One region of the Bartonella sp. ML70XJBT genome, then DNA from elsewhere that is predicted to be linked to it. Evidence: predicted binding sites of a transcription regulator. Region 1 holds the regulator's gene; the other holds the start of a gene.
The links. The regulator HrcA, encoded in region 1, represses chaperone genes, less so after heat shock. The targets are predictions, from matches to a motif close to GTTAGCACTCNCNNNNNGNGAGTGCTAAC.
Positions count from the first base shown of each region.

Region 2: a site for HrcA is predicted at 2,244-2,272, ahead of groES (co-chaperone GroES). Genes of this name have one in related genera too.

Region 1 covers NZ_JAQISX010000001.1:119,548-123,986, forward strand. The annotation lists gene hemW (radical SAM family heme chaperone HemW) at 1-909, opposite strand, end outside; gene rdgB (RdgB/HAM1 family non-canonical purine NTP pyrophosphatase) at 906-1,553, opposite strand; gene hrcA (heat-inducible transcriptional repressor HrcA) at 2,020-3,090, shown strand; gene grpE (nucleotide exchange factor GrpE) at 3,215-3,874, shown strand; gene thpR (RNA 2',3'-cyclic phosphodiesterase) at 3,980-4,439, opposite strand, start outside.
Region 2 covers NZ_JAQISX010000012.1:41,848-46,286, reverse strand. The annotation lists gene PVV65_RS05905 (hypothetical protein) at 445-513, opposite strand; gene fumC (class II fumarate hydratase) at 702-2,090, opposite strand; gene groES (co-chaperone GroES) at 2,324-2,620, shown strand; gene groL (chaperonin GroEL) at 2,681-4,324, shown strand; partial or broken gene groEL (chaperonin GroEL) at 4,434-4,439, shown strand, end outside.

The sequences.
Region 1 (4,439 bases):
CTTTTCATTGATTGTGACATAACGTTCATGGTTTTCAAGATGTGATAAAGATGTTTTTGAAAAGGTGGAAGAATGATTTGATACATTTTCAATAAAACGACCGTGTGCTCCTGGACCAAAGCCTGCATATTGGTGATAACGCCAATAAAGAAGGTTGTGTGCTGATTCAGCACCAGGCATGGCATGGTTTGAGATTTCATAGGCGGGAAGTCCATACAGAGCTGTTATTTCTTGGGTAAGATGATACAGATCTGCTGCGAGCTCTGATGGAGGAAGGATAAGCCTTCCTGCATCATGAAGTCGTTTAAAGGCGGTTCCTTCTTCGATTGTCAATTGATAAAGAGAAAGATGGTCTGCTGCCAAGTCAATGGCTTGTACAAGTTCAGATTTCCATTGTTCAAGGGTTTGTTCGGGACGAGCATAAATAAGATCAAAGGATAAGCGTGGAAAAATTTTCCTTGCTAAATCAATAGCATAAAGAGCTTGCTCTACATTATGGAGTCGGCCAAGTTTGCGCAATGCTTTATTATTGAGTGCTTGTATTCCTAAAGATAACCGATTAACACCTGCAGCGCGGTATCCGCGAAAACGTTCTGCTTCCACACTGGATGGATTAGCTTCCAACGTAATTTCAACTTTATCATCAAGTATCCACTTTCTTGCAAGTGCTTGCAAAAGGGCATCAACAGTTTGCGGCTCCATAAGAGAGGGGGTTCCCCCACCAATAAAAATACTCGTAATATGGCGTGGACCTATTTTATGATATTGCGTTTCTATTTCGCGCTCAAAGGCGGTGACAAAACGCGGCTGATCAACACCATGGATACGAACATGTGAATTAAAGTCACAATAGGGACATTTAGCAGCACAAAAGGGCCAATGAATGTAAATGCCAAAAGGTTCATTCATGAGAATGCCAAAAGGTTTTCTGTCAAAAGTTTAAAAGCCCGTGCGCGATGTGAAAGAGGGGGAATATCATTGTATTGCCAGCCGTGTTTTTGCTCTGTTGACATTTCTCCAAAGGTATTTTCATATCCATCTGGTAAAAAAATAGGATCAAAGCCAAAGCCTTTATTTCCCCGTGGAGGCCAAATGAATGTTCCTTCAACGTATCCGCGGAAATAATCTGCATGAGTGTCAGGCCACGCGATACAAATGACGGATACAAAACGGCATTTTCGTTGGCTTTTTTCTCGCGCTCCGACTTTTTGAAGCTCATCTTCTATTTTTTGCATCGCTTTTGGAAAATCACGTGTACCATCGGCTTGAATCGCCCAGTCAGCTGTATAAACGCCCGGTGCACCATCCAATGCATCAACTTCTAAGCCTGAATCATCAGAGAGAGCAGGAAGTCCTGTTTTTTTTGCTGCTGCAAAAGCTTTAATGTAAGCATTTTCTTCAAATGTTGTTCCTGTTTCTTCCGGCTCTGGCAAGCCAAGCTCTTTTGCTGATTGTATTATTAAACCGAAAGGTGCAATCAAGGTGGTGATCTCATGTAATTTGCCGGTGTTATGTGTCGCAATGACAACTCTTTTATCTGCTATACTTCTCATATAGATTTCTCCAAAAATGAAAGGGGAACTATTTTTGCGCTAGGAACCAGCTTAAATGCTCATATACACACATATTCTGCTTGATTTTATATGATAGGGTTATTTTACACGTTTTATGATATTTTATTCAAATAAAATTTTTCGTATTTTGTGAAGACAACGATTAAAAAGACATGAGAGACGATTTTTTATGAAAGCTTTCTTATGATAAAAATCTAATTTTATACTCTCGGTGGTTTATAAATAAACAAGCTCCTAAAGAGACCAATTCCTATCTTAAATATCCAATGACACGCTCTAATAAAAACACCTCATACATAATTTATACGTTTATATCATTATTATAAAATGTGGTGTTTTATGGCTCAATAAGATAATATATTTTTATACTACTTTAGATTATTTGACCAAACATTGGCAAAACTTATATAAGAGAAGAGTGTTTTTTAGTAGTGAAACAATTGTGATGAAGCACAAATCTATTGATAATGAACTAAAATATCTTGATGAGCGTTCGCGTGATATTTTTCGCCATATTGTTGAAGCCTATCTTAATGATGGTGAACCTGTAGGGTCACGCAATCTTTCGCGACTTTTGCAACAGACATTATCACCTGCGACGATTCGCAATGTGATGAGTGATCTTGAACATCTCGGTTTGATTTATGCACCGCATGTTTCAGCAGGGCGAATGCCAACCCAATCGGGTTTACGCTTTTTTGTTGATGCATTTATGGAAGCCGGTGATTTGCCAAACGAAGAGCGAGAAAATATTGAAATGCAAGTCAAAGAGGCAGGTCATGCACAATCGGTTGAAAATTTTCTTGTTCAAGCAAGCCGAGTTCTTTCAGACCTCTCCCGTGGGGCAGGGCTTGTTCTCGCAACAAAACAAGAAGGAACATTGAAACATATTGAATTTGTGCGCCTTGATAGGGAGCACGCTCTTGCCGTTTTAGTGACTCAACAAGGTGAGGTTGAAAATCGTATTGTTCATTTGCCAGAAGGGGTTACCCATGCACAATTGACAGAAGCGACGAATTTTCTAAACGCCCATATTCAAGGGCGTACATTGAGTGAAGCTAAAGGGGAAATTGCGTGTCTATGTGCACAAACACGGGCTGCACTTGATGATTTATCACATCATCTTGTTGAAACGGGATTAGCTCTTTGGGGAGGAGAAGGTGCTGATCATAAAATGCACCTCATTGTTCGTGGACGCAGTAATTTGCTTGAAGATGTGAAAGCAGAAGAAGATTTAGAACGGTTACGCCATTTATTTGATGATCTTGAAACACGTGAAAGTATGGCCCAGCTTCTCGATTTAACGGATGAAGGGTCAGGGGTTCGAATTTTTATTGGTTCGGAAAATAAGTTATTTTCACTTTCTGGTTCTTCTTTAGTCGTAGCACCTTATCGTGATTCACAACAAAGAGTCATTGGTGCTTTAGGCGTTATTGGTCCTACACGGCTTAATTATGCAAGGATTGTGCCTATGGTTGATTATACAGCTCAACTTATGTCACAGTTATTGCGTTAAAATGATACGGTTAAGTATTTGTACTATAAAAGCTCATTGTATTATATACATCTATACCCCTTGATTTTTGTCTGTAAAATTTCGATATCGAGAATAACAAATCTTATGAAGGAATAGAATTTTTATGTCTGATGAAAAAAACAAATTTACTGACGCTTCATTTGAAAATTGCGATTTAAAAAAACCAGCTGATCGTAATACACTTAAACAAGCAGCGGATGAATTTTTAAAAACACATAAAACAGAAGCACATGGAGAGGTTGAAGAAGAAAGTAATGAGGTTGATCCTTTAGCGGCTTTGCAGGATGAAAACAAAGATTTGAAAGATCAGCTTTTACGTCTTGCAGCAGATATGGAAAATCTTCGACGCCGTACTGCGCGTGATGTAGCGGATGCAAGGGCTTATTCTATTGCTAATTTTGCACGGGATATGTTATCTGTTTCTGACAATCTCAATCGTGCTTTGGAAGCGATTCCAGAAGGTGCACGAGAAAGTGATGCTGGTTTAAAATCATTGGCAGAAGGTGTTGAAATGACTGAACGTGCCATGATGGCAGCATTAGAGCGTCATGGTGTACAGAAAATTCATCCAGAGGGACAAAAATTTGATCCTCATTTTCATCAAGCGATGTTTGAAATTCCTAATGCCGATGTTCCCGATAACACTGTTCAACAAGTGGTTCAGGCTGGTTATATTATTGGAGAAAGGGTTTTACGTCCAGCGATAGTGGGTGTGGCCAAAGGAAGAACAAAAGAAGCTTCTGTTGAAACTGATTCGGCTTAAAACATATTAATAACAAGTCTCCAGCGTAAAATTCAGCATTTCCTGTGATTTCGCGTATATGGGGTCTTTCCTCAAAGAGTTTTAAAGGGTGTTACAAACACCCTTTTATCTTTGAAGTGACCAACTTCCTTTTACAATATATGGAGCATCGCTTGAGGGAGCTGGCGATGAAAATAAAACAAAATGATCAACATCAAAGGGAGGAAATGAAAAATCACTCCGAGAGGACAGATAAGGAGGAAGATCTTCAGGTTTAATATCGAGCAGTCGCGCAATAGTAATATGCGGTGTAAATTCTTTTTTATCAGGTTCTAGCCTCAAGTGGCTACGAATACATTGCATCTTTTCGTGTAAAAGATTGAGAGCTTCACAAGATTCAATGCGGACAACAAGAAAATGTGGAGCGTTTTCTGAACCAAAAACGTCAAAACCCTTCATTTGTAGCATAAAAGGAGGGAGCTTTATTATGTCAAAGGCATGCCTAAGTGCATCTTCTGTATCACTTTCAACTTCACCGAAAAAAGACAAAGTGATGTGAAAATTCTGCGGATTAATCCACTGTGCA
Region 2 (4,439 bases), on a different contig from region 1:
GGATTGATTCTAAAACTAGGATTGATTCTAAAATGTTGTGGACCATCCCTTAGCTCTTCTCGACGGTTTATTAGAGGCATTTTAAGTCTTTTCTTACGATAATTTTATGTCATACATGCATCTCGATTATGAGGTGCAAGAAACATGGTTTGGGTTGATTTAATATAAATGGCTTTAAAATGAGAAAATCTTACGGGTATTTAGGACGCGCATTCAAGTTGAATAATGAGATATTATCATTATAAATCAATATACTATATATTTTCATCAGAGCTAAAATGGAGATGAAAACCTAAAGTAAACACTGTGAACAACGTTCATCGGGGTGACACACCCCGATGACTTTGAGGGATAAGGTTGAAGAAGTTTTCCTGTTCTTTATTGGCTTCTTTATTGAGGAGCGATCATCTTTTTTAAGATCAACCAGCCGGTCATAATCTTCTCCTAAAAACGCTTAGCTTTGAGGGTTTGAGTGCGCAAAGTTGTATCATTTTTATGCGCTGCTTTGGCAATTCTAGCGGCTTTTTCATAGCCAATTTCTAAAGCAAGAGTTTCTTTGGATTAAGAGCTAAAATGGAGATGAGAGCCTAAAATAAACAGAGCCTAGAATAAACACTGTGAGCAACGCTCATCGGGGTGACACACCCCGATGACTTTGAGGGATAAGGTTTAAGAAAATTTCCTGTTCTTTATTGGTTTCTTTATTGAGGAGCGATCATCTTTTTGGGATCAACCAGCCGGTCATAATCTTCTCCAGAAACGCCTGCTTTGAGGGCTTCAGTGCGCAAAGTTGTATCATTTTTATGCGCTGCTTTGGCAATTTCAGCGGCTTTTTCATAGCCAATTTCTGGAGCAAGAGCTGTGACTAACATCAGTGAGCGCTCCATGAGGGCGTGAATATGAACGCGATTAGCGCGTAATCCTTGAATGCAATGCATATCAAAAGAACGCATGCAATCTCCAAGAAGGGTTATCGATTGTAAAACGTTATAGCCAATAACAGGTTTATAGACGTTAAGTTCAAAATGCCCTTGACTAGCGGCAAAGGTTACACTGGTATGATTGCCAAAAACTTGGGTTGCAACCATGGTCATGGCTTCACACTGGGTGGGGTTAACTTTGCCAGGCATAATAGAGGAACCGGGTTCATTTTCAGGTAAGTTGAGTTCGCCTAAGCCGGAACGGGGACCAGAACCTAAAAACCGAATGTCATTGGCAATTTTAAAGAGATCCGCGGCTAAGGCATTCAAGCTGCCATGGAAATGCGCAAGAGCACCATGATGCGCAAGCGCTTCAAATTTATTGTGTGCCGTCTTAAAGGGTATTCCTGTGAGGGTGCTGATTGTTTGTGCAAAGGCAACGTCAAAGCCTTTCGGGGCGTTGAGCCCTGTTCCCACAGCTGTTCCGCCTTGAGCAAGCATTTGAACATCAGCAAGGGCTGTTTCAATACGATGAAGATTGGCTTCCAGCGCGACCCGATAACCTGAAAATTCTTGTGCAAGCGTTAAGGGGGTGGCATCTTGTGTATGGGTGCGTCCAATTTTGATGATGTCAGCAAATTCTTCTTCTTTTTTCTTGAAAGTGGTAATGAGCGCTTCAAGAATAGGGAAAAGATGTTGGCGTGTTTGCAGCGTGGTAGCAATGTGAAGTGCCGTGGGAAAGGAATCGTTGGAGGATTGACTCATATTGACATGGTCATTGGGATGAACGGGCTTTTTGCTTCCCAGTTTTCCCCCCAAAAGCATGCTGGCATGGTTGGCGATCACTTCATTGACATTCATATTGCTTTGTGTCCCTGAGCCTGTTTGCCAAACAGAAAGGGGAAAATGCTCATCAAAAGCACCAGAGAGAACTTCATCAGCCGCTGTGACAATCGCTTTGCCGATCTTGGGAGAAAGTTTGCCTTTGTCCATATTGACAAGGGCGGCTGCTTTTTTCACAAGGCTTAGGGCGTAAATGATGGTAAGAGGCTGCTTTTCACTGCCAATATTAAAATTATGCAGAGAACGTTCAGTTTGTGCTCCCCAATAACGATCTTGGCGTACCGAAATCGTTCCAAAGCTATCCGTTTCCTGACGTGTTTCAACCATGATATAAGATCCTTTATTTGTTTACGGGTTCTTAAAAAAGCTAGATAACGCCAAATAGCAAGAAGAAGCAAGACGTGGAAGTTTTATTTATAGAGAAATTATTTTATGACTATCCTTGACATTGAGAAAGGCCGATTTTATATCTTGGATAGTGTTAGCACTCACACTTAGAGAGTGCTAGCAAGAACTTTCTAAGATTAATGCAATTATGTTCAGTTTTAAGGATTTAAAACATGGCTAATATACAATTCCGCCCACTTCACGATCGTGTCGTTGTTCGTCGGGTTGAATCTGAAAATAAAACCGCTGGTGGGATTATCATTCCTGATACAGCAAAAGAAAAACCACAAGAAGGCGAAGTGATCGCTGTTGGCAATGGCGCTTTGGATGATAACGGAAAGCGCGTGCCTTTAGAAGTCAAAACAGGGGACCGTATTTTGTTTGGAAAATGGTCTGGAACTGAAGTCAAGATTAATGGGGAAGACCTTTTAATCATGAAAGAATCTGACATTATGGGAATTATGGGCTAATTGAGAGCCCCTCAATTTTTCATTGTGTACTATTTTGAAAAAACTCCAAGGAGAAATTAAATGGCTGCTAAAGAAGTCAAATTTGGCCGTGAAGCGCGTGAGCGTTTGTTGCGCGGTGTCGACATCCTTGCTAATGCGGTTAAGGTGACACTCGGCCCTAAAGGGCGCAATGTGGTGATTGATAAATCATTTGGTGCTCCGCGCATCACAAAAGACGGTGTGTCCGTTGCAAAGGAAATCGAACTGGAAGACAAGTTCGAAAATATGGGTGCGCAAATGTTGCGCGAGGTTGCTTCTAAAACCAATGATATTGCTGGGGATGGAACAACAACGGCGACGGTGTTGGGACAAGCGATTGTGCAAGAAGGCGTTAAGGCTGTTGCTGCAGGCATGAACCCTATGGATCTTAAACGCGGGATTGATGCGGCTGTGGATGAAGTGGTGGCTAATCTTTTCAAAAAAGCCAAAAAGATCCAAACTTCAGCAGAAATTGCACAAGTTGGAACCATTTCTGCCAATGGTGCTGAAGAAATTGGTAAAATGATTGCTAACGCCATGGAAAAAGTCGGCAATGAAGGCGTCATTACCGTGGAAGAAGCTAAAACTGCTGAAACGGAATTGGAAGTTGTGGAAGGAATGCAGTTTGATCGTGGCTATCTTTCCCCTTACTTTGTTACCAATGCTGAGAAAATGGTTGCGGATCTTGATGATCCTTACATTCTCATTCACGAAAAGAAACTATCTAACTTGCAATCCTTACTCCCAGTTTTAGAAGCGGTTGTGCAGTCTGGAAAACCCCTTCTTATCATCGCTGAAGATGTGGAAGGTGAAGCTTTGGCAACGCTCGTGGTTAACAAGTTGCGTGGTGGTTTGAAAATTGCTGCTGTAAAAGCGCCTGGCTTTGGTGATCGCCGTAAAGCAATGTTAGAGGATATCGCTATCTTGACATCTGGACAGGTGATTTCTGAAGATGTGGGCATTAAGCTTGAAAATGTCACTTTGGATATGCTTGGACGTGCAAAGAAAGTGAATATTTCTAAAGAAAACACCACCATTATTGATGGTGCTGGACAAAAGTCTGAAATTACTGCTCGCGTCAATCAAATCAAGGCTCAGATTGAAGAAACAACTTCTGACTATGACCGTGAGAAATTGCAAGAAAGATTGGCTAAACTCGCTGGTGGTGTTGCTGTTATCCGTGTGGGTGGTGCAACAGAAGTTGAAGTGAAAGAAAAGAAAGACCGTGTGGATGATGCGTTGAATGCAACACGGGCGGCTGTGGAAGAAGGTATTGTTGCTGGTGGTGGTACCGCATTGTTGCGTGCAGCAAATGCATTGACCGTTAAAGGAAGCAATCCTGACCAAGAAGCTGGTATTCATATCGTTCGTCGTGCTCTTCAAGCACCTGCGCGTCAAATCGCAACCAATGCCGGTGAAGAAGCGGCTATTATCGTTGGCAAAGTGCTGGAAAATAATGCTGATACATTTGGTTACAATACTGCAACCGGTGAATTTGGTGATTTGATTGCTTTGGGAATTGTTGATCCTGTGAAGGTGGTCCGTTCTGCTCTCCAGAATGCAGCTTCAATTGCAAGTCTTCTTATTACAACAGAAGCAATGGTTGCTGAAATGCCAAAGAAAGAAACTCCAATGCCTCCAATGCCTGGTGGCGGAATGGGTGGAATGGGCGGAATGGATTTCTAAGCTTTTTCCCCTAGAGAGAATGAAGAAACGGGTCTTTTCGGCCCGTTTTTTTTAAATGCTTTTTCACGTTTTGCAATCGGTGAATTTGGTGATTTGATTGTTTTCAAGAATTGTT